Regions from separate parts of the Bacillus sp. EB106-06-01-XG163 genome, predicted to be linked through region 3. Evidence: riboswitches for the same ligand, from Rfam matches in the RefSeq annotation. Region 3 holds a riboswitch; each other region holds the start of a gene.
What was found. Region 3 has a riboswitch for thiamine pyrophosphate ahead of AC3WTF_RS10240 (TIR domain-containing protein). Riboswitches for the same ligand answer to the same signal wherever they lie in the genome.
Positions count from the first base shown of each region.

Region 1: another riboswitch for thiamine pyrophosphate. It lies ahead of thiC (phosphomethylpyrimidine synthase ThiC); the one in region 3 lies ahead of AC3WTF_RS10240 (TIR domain-containing protein).
Region 2: another riboswitch for thiamine pyrophosphate. It lies ahead of AC3WTF_RS01620 (acetylornithine deacetylase); the one in region 3 lies ahead of AC3WTF_RS10240 (TIR domain-containing protein).

Region 1 is NZ_JBYTDS010000014.1:115,260-119,467, forward strand. It holds gene AC3WTF_RS15980 (FAD-binding oxidoreductase) at 1-681, shown strand, start outside; gene thiC (phosphomethylpyrimidine synthase ThiC) at 722-2,494, opposite strand; TPP riboswitch at 2,616-2,726, opposite strand; gene AC3WTF_RS15990 (Type 1 glutamine amidotransferase-like domain-containing protein) at 2,776-3,474, opposite strand; gene AC3WTF_RS15995 (Na+/H+ antiporter NhaC family protein) at 3,560-4,208, opposite strand, start outside.
Region 2 is NZ_JBYTDS010000001.1:409,481-413,688, forward strand. It holds gene pgeF (peptidoglycan editing factor PgeF) at 1-311, opposite strand, end outside; gene AC3WTF_RS01615 (YlmC/YmxH family sporulation protein) at 466-717, opposite strand; gene AC3WTF_RS01620 (acetylornithine deacetylase) at 778-2,058, opposite strand; TPP riboswitch at 2,135-2,239, opposite strand; gene AC3WTF_RS01625 (ABC transporter ATP-binding protein) at 2,244-3,041, opposite strand; gene sigG (RNA polymerase sporulation sigma factor SigG) at 3,170-3,952, opposite strand; gene sigE (RNA polymerase sporulation sigma factor SigE) at 4,093-4,208, opposite strand, start outside.
Region 3 is NZ_JBYTDS010000007.1:49,621-53,828, forward strand. It holds gene thiD (bifunctional hydroxymethylpyrimidine kinase/phosphomethylpyrimidine kinase) at 1-326, opposite strand, end outside; gene AC3WTF_RS10230 (class I SAM-dependent methyltransferase) at 341-1,099, opposite strand; gene AC3WTF_RS10235 (thymidylate synthase) at 1,096-2,106, opposite strand; gene AC3WTF_RS10240 (TIR domain-containing protein) at 2,103-2,567, opposite strand; TPP riboswitch at 2,645-2,748, opposite strand; gene AC3WTF_RS10245 (YdeH family membrane protein) at 2,836-3,216, opposite strand; gene AC3WTF_RS10250 (Cfr family 23S rRNA (adenine(2503)-C(8))-methyltransferase) at 3,326-4,208, opposite strand, start outside.

The DNA of each region.
Region 1 (4,208 bases), on a different contig from region 3:
TGGCAGCGCTGGGCTCCATTTACAGACAACCGGCTTACCTCATCAATTCAGTTTTGGCCTAAGGAAGTCAACCGCATAGAAGCGCTCGGTCAATTTACCGGGACAAAGGATGAGCTGAAAGAACTGTTGGCTCCGTTAATGAAAGCGGGAAAACCGGCAAGCGGCATGGTCAAGACAGTGCCATTTATTAAGGCGGCAGCCTTTTTTAACAGCCCGGGAGGCAATCAGCCGCAAAAGATGAAGCGGTCAGGATCCTTTATTGAAAAACCATTATCAACACGCGCGATTTCCACTTTAAAGCGCTATTTAGAGCACGCTCCGAACGAAAACGCCAGTGTCTGGCAGCAGTCTCTCGGCGGGGCGGCCGGACGGATCGCTCCGGACCAAACGGCATTCTACTATCGCAACGCAATCATTGCCCAAGAATATATAACAACTTGGACATCTGCTGAAGAAGAAAGACAAAATGTCCGCTGGATTGAAGGACTGAGAACGTCCCTATCAAGAGAAACGATGGGAGATTACGTGAATTGGCCTGATAGAGAAATCAGAAACTGGCTGCAAACGTATTACGGAGAAAATGTTCACCGCCTCCGTCAAGTCAAAACGAAATACGATCCGGAAAATATATTCCGCTTTGAGCAGAGCATTCCGCCGCTTCGCCGTTCACCGTTTTTCTAAAAAAGATGAAGATGGGCAAACTCCATCCTCATCTTTTCTTTTATTGATATAAGCGGCTTCCCTTCTCTGCAAACTCTTTTGCTTTTTCTTTCAGTCCTTCGTTGACGGCCTCGTCTTCAGTAAGTCCGTTTTCCTTCGCATAATCACGAATATCCTGAGAAATTCTCATACTGCAGAACTTCGGACCGCACATCGAACAGAAGTGAGCCGTTTTTGCGCCTTCAGCCGGCAGCGTTTCATCATGATATTCCATTGCTCTTTCAGGATCAAGCGACAAATGAAATTGATCACGCCACCGGAATTCAAACCGCGCCTTAGACAGAGCATCGTCACGGATCTGTGCACCCGGATGCCCTTTAGCAAGGTCTGCGGCATGTGCCGCGATTTTGTACGTAATGACGCCTTCTCTTACATCATCACGATTCGGCAGCCCCAAATGCTCCTTCGGCGTGACATAGCAAAGCATCGCCGTCCCGTACCAGCCGATCATCGCCGCGCCGATTGCTGAAGTAATGTGGTCATAACCCGGAGCGATATCCGTCGTTAATGGCCCGAGCGTGTAAAAAGGCGCCTCTTTACAAATTTCCAGCTGCTTGTCCATGTTTTCCTTAATTTTATGCATCGGCACATGACCCGGTCCTTCGATCATCACTTGCACATCGTGCTTCCACGCAATCTCCGTCAATTCTCCGAGAGTCTCCAATTCCGCAAACTGCGCTTCATCATTGGCATCCGCAATCGAACCGGGGCGAAGCCCGTCACCAAGAGAAAAAGCGATATCATAGGTCTTCATGATTTCACAAATTTCTTCAAAATGCGTGTACAGAAAGCTTTCCTGATGATGAGCCAGGCACCATTGCGCCATAATCGCCCCCCCGCGGGATACAATTCCCGTCGTGCGTTTAGCCGTTAACGGGACGTAACGAAGCAGTACGCCGGCATGGATGGTGAAATAATCCACGCCCTGCTCCGCCTGCTCAATCAATGTGTCACGATAAATGTCCCACGTTAAATCCTCGGCAATGCCATTTACTTTTTCAAGCGCCTGATAAATCGGCACCGTCCCCACAGGCACGGGACAGTTGCGGATAATCCATTCACGCGTCGTATGAATGTCTTTTCCCGTGGATAAGTCCATCATCGTATCGGCGCCCCAGCGAATCGCCCACGTCATTTTTTCGACTTCTTCTTCGATAGAAGATGTAACAGCCGAGTTGCCGATATTGGCATTAATTTTCACATGAAAATTCCGGCCGATAATCATCGGCTCGCTTTCCGGGTGGTTGACGTTAGAAGGAATAATCGCCCGGCCGCTGGCTACCTCGTCTCTGACAAATTCGGGAGACACATGCTCACGTATTGCGATAAACTCCATTTCAGGCGTAATGATGCCTTTTCTCGCATAATGCAATTGTGTTACATTTTTCCCCGGCTTGGCCCGAAGCGGTTTCCGCTGTAGGCCGGGGTATTCAGCGGCACGGCCCTCTTTTTTATAACCGTTGTCTTCAGGTCTCACGGTCCGGCCATTATATTCTTCTACATCTCCGCGCCCGGTAATCCACTTTGTGCGGAGCGCCCCCAGCCCTTCATGAATATCAATCTGTACATCCGGGTCTGTATACGGCCCGCTCGTATCATAAACACGGACCGGCGCATTCTCCTCTTCCCCGAATGCCCCCGTAGTCGCACTCAGGCTGATTTCCCGCATCGGCACTCGTATAGCGGGCGAAGAACCTTCTGCATAAACCTTTTTACTGCCGGAAAAACTCGACATAATGGAAATGTTCGCTTGCTGTACTGATTGATTTTGCATACAAATCTCTCCTTTATCATTTGAATAACAGAACCAAGCTCAGCACCAGCACAAAAAAACCGGGTTCAAAGAAGAACCCGGTTTTGCAGTCAGAAAGAAACTATTATTGTTTTCATCAACAATAATAAAACCTTTACTTCCCCACGCTGGTACGAACCAGATCAGGTCCAAAGGGTTAAGAAGCCGCCGCTTCTCTCTCAGCCCGCTCAGACGGGCACCCCCAGTAACTATTGATTTCGCTCTCATCGTAACATAAGTTGTGTACAAAAAAAAGCATATTATCAAAATTCAGATAACGGAACAGTCATAAGCTCTGTTTCCCGAACGCCTTTTTCGGTATTAAAAACCCGATAACCCTTTGCGGTTTCCCTGGAAGAGACAGCCCGGAACAGCTGACCGTCTTTATAATGAAGCGCAGCGCCGTCATCAGCGGCATAGCCCTCCCTGAGTTTCTTTTCTGAAATCAGACGGTGATACACCGGCCGGCGCTCCGCTTCTCCGTCATAGTGCGGACAAAAGCTTCCCCGCAAAAATCCTAAAGCTCTTAACTCTCTCAAATCTCCAGCTGAATCCGTCAATCCTTCTTCATACCAGCAAATCGCCCCGGCGCTGAGACCCGCCAACATGATGCCGTTTTCCCAAGCCTCACGAAGAATAAGGTCAATCCCCCACTCTTTCCATAAGACAAGCATATTACGCGTATTTCCGCCGCCGACATATATAATATCTTTCTTCATGAGAAAGGATCTGAGATCAGAACCCGGCGGTTTAAACAACGACAAGTGATCCGGCTCACACCGCAGCTTTTGAAAGGCCTGATAAAACCTGCCGATATAATTCTCCGAATCTCCGCTTGCCGTCGGCAAAAAACAAATTTTCGGCTTTGACCGCGCCGACTGCTCTAAAATATACTGATCCAGCACAAGATGATCCGGCTCCATGGAAAAGCCCCCGCCGCCCATTGCAATAATCTGCTTCAATGTCATCACCTCTTTTTTCCTCTAGTATAACAGCTCATAAAAAGGCGTTATCCCCATTTCGGATACCGCCTTTAAAAGCTATTTGTTATCTGAAAAATGAAAACACACCGTATAACACAACGGAGATCCCCGCGGCGATAAGCGCCGGAACAAGCTTCGAACGGGCATACTTCACAACATCGATCCCCAACACCGTACAGGTTGTCACCGTATTATCACTGAGAGGAGAAGCAAATGCTCCAAATGTTCCGCTCGCAAACACGGCCCCGATCGCTAATAATAAACTGGTATGTGACTGAACCGCCAGCGTTACGCCGAGCGGCATTAAAAGCCCCCAAGTCCCCCAGGATGACCCGATAAAATAGGATATAACAGCCCCCAGTATAAAAAGAGACGGCGCAATAAACATATGAGGGATCCATGACGTTAAATGAGAAGTAACATATTCCGAGAATCCCAGATCTTCAGATACTGCTGTTACGGCCCAAATCAGCGATAACATAATAATAACGTTGACCAATTCGTTTCCGCCCTTAATAAAATGGGTAACAAGCTCGCCTGCATGAAAACGCTGAAACATAAAAAGAGCAAATGCTGCAATAACCGCTGCCAATAATGCGGTTAACATGACGCCAAGCATATCGCTTTTGATAAAAGCATTCAAAAACCCTTGAGCTTTAGAATGGCCGTCCCACCAGCTGAGAAAGAGTGTTAATAGCAAAAACAGCCCGATC
Region 2 (4,208 bases), on a different contig from region 3:
CTCGCTCCTTTTCCTTTATCCCCGGCTGTCACGCGCCGGACGCGGTTTTCATGTGTCTGGTCGGCGAACACCCAGGAATCCAGATCAGTACCGCATAAGGACGCTATGACTTCACGGTTTGTCACAACATCATGAGCTTCGTCCCGGACGTGCAATCCGGTATTTAATGACTCATACGGAGGATTGCTGACCCCGCCGTTTTTCGTTGTGAATCCGGCGATGACCTTTGTGTTAAGCTGATTCACACAGTTCCAGTCTTCTATCATGAGTGCCGAGGGGGTGGTAAGACTAAACGGGTGATATGTATTCATGGAGATCCAACCTTTCGACAAACATTAAAAAAGCGTAATTTCCCACTCATTTTAACACAATTTTAAGCATACGTTTAGCGGCTGATTGAAAAATGAGATAAATAAATGTGCCGGAAACATTGAGATTTCCGGCTTTTTACAAGTAAAGGGAGGATTACGCTCCCCCCTTTGGTTCGTTTACACGCACTAAGATGACATCTTCCCCAATTTTAACTATATTTCGCCAAGGAATGATCATTTCCTCTTCTTTTCCGAAAAAACCGAGAACTTTTCCGCTGCCGCCTAAAATAATCGCCTGAATTTTTCCCGTTGTCACGTTAATATCAATATCACCGATGCTTCCGAGTTTTTTTCCGTTCGACACGTTTACCACATCTTTTATTTGAAATTCAGATATGCTGATCATGCGTATCACGCCCTTTGCCCGTTCTTTTTCCTATTATATGAACGGCCGGGCTGAACCTTGTCACATCGGGCAATCTTTTTTGCGGCTGCACCAGGCGAGGATAAATCTCAGCATAATTTTCGTATAGTCCATAAGCTCATCAACGGACACTTCCTCGTTTACGGAGTGGGCGTTTTTTAAATCGCCGGGACCGTATATGACGCTCGGAATCCCGGCATGATAAAGCCACCCTCCGTCAGTTACGGTTTGGGAAACATCAATGACGGGCTCCTGTTTTCTGACGGCTGAGTGTGATGCAGCCAAGACAGAAACTGCCGGATGATCCGGGTCGATTTCCAGCGCCGGGAACACCTCTCCTCTGTCTTCAATCATCGAAGATCCGCCCCATTTGAACACCGGCCTGTTTTCTTTGAGCCACAGATCACTGTCAGCGACACGATTAATATAGTCTTCGATTTCTGCGGCTGCTTGTTCGTGCGTTTCGTTCGGATAAAAGTGGACGGTGATCCATAACCGGCATTCATCGGCGACAAACGCTGCGTGTCTTCCGCCTTCAATGACGGCAGGGTTGATCGTATTGGTGCCGGGCGCAAAACCGGGATAGCTTTTCGTTACCGCCCAGTGGCGCTCCAGCTCTCCCAAGGCAGCGATGATTTTCGCCATTTTTTCGATGGCGCTCGCTCCGAATGTGCCTCCGCCCGCATGAATCATATTGCGCCTCATGCCGTCATGAAATGTTTGTTTGCTTTTCAATTCTATCCAGCCGGTGATGACACCGCCCTGCCCTTGAATATGCAGGCTGCTCGTATCCGCGACAACCGCAAAATCCGCGTGATAGCCGCGTTTGCAGCATTCCAGCGTCCCCGCCTCACCGACTTCTTCTCCGATTACAGACTGTACAATGAGGTCGCCCGGAAGCTCAATGCCGGCATCATGGATCAGCTTCAGAGAGAAGAGAACACACGCCAAACCCCCTTTCATATCAGCGGCGCCCCTTCCGATCAGCATGCCATCTTTTACGTGCGGCTGAAACGGGTCAGAGTGCCAGTCTTCGCCCCCGGCTTCTGCCACATCAATGTGTCCGTTTAAAATCAGGCTTTGATGCCTGCTTGAATCTGTCCCTTTTAAAACACCGACTACATTCGGGTCTTCCGGATACACATCCCACATATCGACCGAGCAGCCCGTTTCTTTTAAAAAGCCGGCCACCCACTTTTGGGCTTCTGCCGTATTTCTTGCTGGCGGGGCCGGAGTCGGAAAGGCTATCAATCTTTCAGCAATATGTATGAAGTCGTGCCGCCGTTTCTCCGCCTGGTGTAACAGCATATCAATCTGATGCATTGGAAATCTCCCCTTTGGCTGTATCAAAAAAACCGTTTCATTCATGAAATGAAACGGGTAAAAAACGGGTCTTCCTCCGCTTTTTTCACCGCTTCCCTCCGCCGGCATGATCCGGATCCGGTCCTTTAAGGGTTGAGACAACGTCTCTCTCAGCCGCATGGCAGCACCCCCAGGGTGAATTTATGTTATTTTACGGATGATGCCTCTTTTGCACGTGTTAAAAACGGGCGGCCATTGTTCCATAAGACATTGACAGGCATATCGAAAAACGCTGTAAGCCGCTCGTCAGAAAGCATGTCCCTGATTTTCCCGGAGGCGAACACCTCGCCCTGTTTTAAAAGCAGCGCCTGATCAAATACCGGCAGAATTTCTTCAGCGTGATGGGTGACATAAAGGATGGACGGCGCATTTTCTTTTTCGGCGATCGACGTAATCGTGTCCAGCAGCTGCTCCCTTGCCATAAAATCAAGACCCGTCACGGGTTCGTCCAAAATCAGCAGTTCCGGATCAGCCATAAGCGCCCGCGCAATCAGCGCTCTCTGTCTTTCCCCTTGTGATAATGTTTCATACCGTCTGTCGGCGTAACCGATGGCACCCAAATCCTTCAGAAGACCGATCGCTTTTTCCCTTACCTGCTCACTCGGAGTTTCGTACAGCCCGATTGAGGCGTACGCGCCGCTGAGGGCGATTTCAAAAGCGGAGTCCGCGGCATATAATTTGTGCTGAAGACCTGCCGAAACAAGGCCAATTTTCCTTCTGAGCCTGTCACCGAGCTCTGTTTTGCCGAATTGATGGCCGAGCACCTGCATCTCTCCTGAAGTGGGGAAGTAATAAGAGCATAACATATTCAGCAAAGCCGTTTTTCCGGCTCCGTTTAATCCGTACAGCACCCAATTTTCGTTTTTCTCGACGCGCCAGTTGATATCTTTCAAAATCCATTTCCCGTTTCTTTTTAATGACACACTGTCCAGCTGTAAAATCATTGCAGTTTCCCCCGTTTACTTTGTTTAAATTTTCTAAAAACTTTTACACATTAGAATACATCACTTTTTTGCAAACGTAAACCATCGCATGAAAAAAGCCTTTAAACAAGGTTTAAAGGCTTTTTCCGTTATTGATGGATATTCTTATTCATTTGTTTAATGGCTGCCTTTTCAAGCCTTGAGACCTGAGCTTGGGATATGCCGATTTCTTCAGCGACTTCCATTTGGGTTTTCCCTTGGAAAAAGCGCTTTCGCAAAATCATTTTTTCCCGTTCGTTCAGTCTTCTCATGCCTTCTTTCAGAGCCAGCTCCTCAATCCATTGTGTATCCTTATTGCGCTCATCGCTGATCTGGTCCATCACGTAAATCGGATCGCCGCCGTCATTATAAATCGGCTCAAACAGTGAAACCGGATCCTGGATGGCGTCAAGGGCAAACACAATTTCTTCATGGGGCACTTCAAGAACTTTGGCGATTTCCTCTGCTGTCGGCTCCCTGCTTGTCTCACTGATTAACCGCTCTCTTACTTGAAGCGCTTTATATGCGATATCGCGAAGCGACCTCGAGACGCGGATCGGATTGTTATCCCGCAAATATCTGCGGATTTCTCCGATGATCATCGGTACAGCGTATGTTGAAAACTTAACATTATGGCTTAGGTCAAAATTATCAATGGATTTCATTAGTCCGATGCAGCCGACCTGAAATAAGTCATCAACATACTCTCCTCTGTTGTTAAACCTCTGAATGACGCTTAAGACAAGGCGCAGATTGCCGTTTACAAGCTTTTCCCTCGCTGAATCATCGCCCTCATCCTGTAATTGCCTAAACAGCTTTCTCATCTCTTCATTCTTGAGCACCGGTAATTTGGAGGTATCCACCCCGCAAATTTCGACTTTATTTCTTGACACGTTTTTCCCTCCCACTAGGAGCTGCTGTACAACGTTAAGTATCTCCTCGGGTGGGAAAAATATGCACCGCCATTTTACAGAAATAAACATCCGGCGACGGCAATCCTTGCGGCAGTAAGGGCTGTCAGATGGAAAAAATTTTACACCATTTTGTTAAACTCTTTTCTCAGTCTTTTGATAATCCGCTTTTCGAGCCGGGAGATATAAGATTGTGAAATCCCCATCATGTCGGCTACATCTTTTTGAGTTTTTTCTT
Region 3 (4,208 bases):
ATAACCGGATCCATCACATACGATTGAATATTTGCGTCTTTTAACTTTTCTGCCAGCAATTCAATAATTCCTATACTTGCAAGCATACCGGTTTTGACAGCATCCGGTTTTATATCATCCATGACACAGTCTATTTGCTGAGATATATTCTGAAGAGACATCTCCTCAAAACTTTTCACACCAAGTGTATTTTGTGCAACAACTGATGTAATAACTGCCATTCCATATACCTTTTGTTCCTGAAATGTTTTTAAATCCGCGTGAATTCCCGCCCCTCCGGAAGGATCAGTCCCAGCAATCGAAAGCGCTTTATAAATATCCGTCAACTTACACTCCTCCTTCAGGCAGGTTTCACTGCTTTAAAAATGACAAAAGGCGGATATTCCTTTTCACATTTCCAATTATTAAATTGAAACTCTTTCTCTATGGCTTTTACATGCTCTTGGTCAATATCGTTTAACGTTGGTTCTGATAAAGTTACATTTTCAAAACCTGCATGAGTTAATAGTTTATAATACATTGACTTCGGCCAATGAAAATCATTTAAAATTAAATCTGCTTGTCCGGGAACATGGAGCCATTCATTTCTTTCTTCTCCGTAAGAATATTCTTTCCCCGGTATTCCATTGCGGAAGGTTGAAAATTCAATTCCGGTTGAATCAGGATTCGTATCGAGTATGACAAATGAAGCTCCTGGTTTTAACACACGAAAAATTTCATCTATGATACCTTTGATACGCTGGTCACTATCCGTATTAATAAAAACATAACAGGCCATTGCAGCATCAACTGAGTGATCTGGTAAGAAGGAAAGATTATCGTGTTCAATTAAATGATAGTCCACATGAGGATGTTGTCTTTTTGCCTTTGCTATATCTAACATCTTCCTTGATTCATCGACTGCGATCACATTGCAGCCTATTCTGTCAGCCAGCCTATAAGCTACCTTTCCTGGACCGCATCCGAAATCGAGCACCTTTTTAATCTCCGCTTTATCAAAAGTACGAAAAACAAACTCAAAACCTAACGTTTGTTCTAAAACGTCATTATAAGCATCGAATTTACCAGCAACACTGTCTTCTTTCCATGAAGTTTTCATTGAATTTCCTCCTTTTGCTCAGTTGAGAAATAATGAAACCACTTATTCCTGACGAAAAATTGATATATAGGAAGTAAACTTTGAAATAGAGAATGATCCATATCCCGTTTATATGCAATATGCTGGTATATACTGAAAAGGAAAAGAATCTGTTTCCAGTAATCAGGTAAATCAAGCATTTCAATATCGTTTTTAGTCATAGAAATTTGATCTTTCCTAAGTAATTCTTCGTACTTTAAGACTGTTTCAATGGACGGCCAGTTATTTCCCTCAGGCATTTTCGGAAATTCAAATTCCGGAATATCATGGTGATTTTCAGCTTCTTCAAGCACCGTTTTCGCCCATTCATGATCTGAATCATAAATATGGATTGATCCCGCATTATGAAAATATTCTCCGACTTCTACACGCAGTTCTCTGGCCATTAATTCCTGCATGAAGGTAAATGAGAAAAGATCACTGATCATCCCGCGAAAAGCATCATTTGCACGCATGACAGAAGACATGTATAATTCGCCTTCCCTCACAAAAAACTGCAAACCGATTGTGCAGGAAACATCTATATTTTCTAAAACGAAGAGTTCCGAAGCATCGAATATTTGAATAAATGCCCTTTTTGAATCAATATCTTCTTGTGTCAAAAGATTTTTTATTCTATTCCATTGATTTAGTTTTGCATTTCCGAATTCAAATATTTTAGGCCCGTACGCAGTGCCTGTTAATGTTTTTTTATTCATTGAGTATGAAGGCATTTTTTTATTGTAATAACTGATAAAATCTAAGTCGTTACTCCCCGATAAATACCATAGCACTTCAGCAAAATTAAACACGATATTGGTTTTTCTTGAGGATAAATAAGTGACACGTTCTATTGGATTTTCCAGAGTCAGATGGTAGTTCAATTGTTCTCTGCTTTTTTGTCCGCGCGGTGAATTGAAAAATTCAGGGTTGTGATAGATGTCATACAGCGTTTCCGTATATGCTTCATGAAAAGTTCTCTTTCTCATTGAGATTCCGCCTTATATGCTGCAAAGGTATTTTTAATGTTCTCTAATAAATCATCTGTATCTTTATAGCTGATGTACTCAACATCCGCCACTGCATGTAACCCTTGAATTAAGAAAGCATAATCCTTGTCCTTTTCTAGAAATAGCACGATCTTTTTTTTCAAGGCGGAAGCCCATCCAATTTCTATATGTGTTCCAGGAGAAGCGGGTGATCCGGGAAATGCTGCAAAAAGGTCGCAAGTACTTATTTCATCAAAATCAATTTTAGTGCATTGAAGGGGTGTCATGAAATCTTTCCCCCACCCTTCCCGCTTGTGAGCATTATGAACCAGCCATCCTTCATTCTCAAAAAAGGAAATTAATGATTCCAGCTTTCCCCTCTCATACGCACTCATCAATCCAGTTTTCTCATCTACTAAACTTTTAAAAGGCCCTGCCAGAAAAACTTTTTTAGTCGCCACTTCATATCACCCTTTCAAAATAAATAAAGCCACTTTCCTCTATGGAAAGTGGCTTAAATATAGATAAGATAAAGAATCTCTCTAATTTTTCACTTCCCTACGCTGGTATTAACCAAATCAGGTTCAAAGGGTCAGGACGTATTGTCTCTTCTCAGCTATTAAAGCTCCCCTAGTGACTTTTTATAAATATTTACTTTAATTCTATGCTATTCCATATAAATAGTCAAACAATGACTTTCCCTTCAATATTGCAGCTTACCCACTAGTTTTAAAACCTTCCGGCCTCTTTTTTCCTGCCAACGAATAAGGTCACGGCAACACTCGCTGAACTGACCAAAGTCCCCAGTACGGCAGCAAGAATTGTCAAAAAGCCATTGGGGATCAGAAATCCAATCGGAATGAGCCCCGCAAACGTGAGGACGATAAAACATTGATAGACTCCGGATATGATTCTCACAACCAAACTGCCAAAAAAGGACATGACGAATGGAGGAATGAACAAACATAAGATGATTCCGAGTGAGATCAATAAAATCATAGGCTCGTCAAAAGAAATGACACGATCGCCGGGAGACTCTTCAGCAGCCGCGAATACAGCAAATATAGACATTATCAGTGTAAGAAAAACAAGAAAAAACCTTTTCAGCAACGTTATGACTCCTTTTTTTATAAAAACGGGTATCTTTTTTTCAATCACAATAACCATTTTATGTTATCAAATGAAATAATATGAAGTCAAACCGAGTTCTGCACCTGATTTATTGGTTCTTATTTTTTTGATAATTTCCATATAATTGTCCGCAAGCAGCATCTATATCAATGCCAAATTGACTTCTGACGGTCACGTTAATTCCTGCTGACTTTAATTTTTTATAGAAGTTTACAACTTGTTTCTCATTTACTTCTTCAAATCTCATAGGTGAACTAACAGTCGGGTTATATCTAATGATGTTTACATGGAACAAGTTCCCTCTCTTATATCTGCTTCTTAAAAGATTTACTACTTCATTCGCATGATCAATAGAATCATTAACTCCCGGCAGCATAATATAAGCAATATAAACTTTTCTTGAGGTCACACGTATATGCTCATCTAATGTGTCCATTACCTCCAATAACGGGTAGCGTTCATTAATCGGCATTAACTTGCTTCGCTGTTCATTAAAAGGAGAATGTAATGAAAACGTCAGGTTGACCTGCGGATAATCCTGAGTGATTTTTTTAATGCCCGGAATAATACCTATGGTCGAAATAGATAACCTGCGAGGGCTTAAAGCAAACAACTTCGGATTTGTAAGCACATGTAAAGCATCAAAAACTTGTACATTCGCTAATGCTTCTCCCATTCCCATAAAAGAAATACTGTCAATTGAATGTCCTTTTAAGTGAAAGTACAAAATTTGGTCAGTCATTTCATCTGACGTTAAATTGCGTTTTAAACCAATATCTCCTGTTGCACAAAATTTACAGCCAAAATGACAGCCGCACTGCGAGGATATACAAAATGACTCCCAACCGGCTTTATATTTCATATTAACCGTTTCTATTTTTTCGTCTCCTGAAATTTCAAATAAGACTTTTGTAACTTGCTCAGAATGCTGCACTTTTAAAGGAGCAATATTTAAAATTGACTCTCCGAAC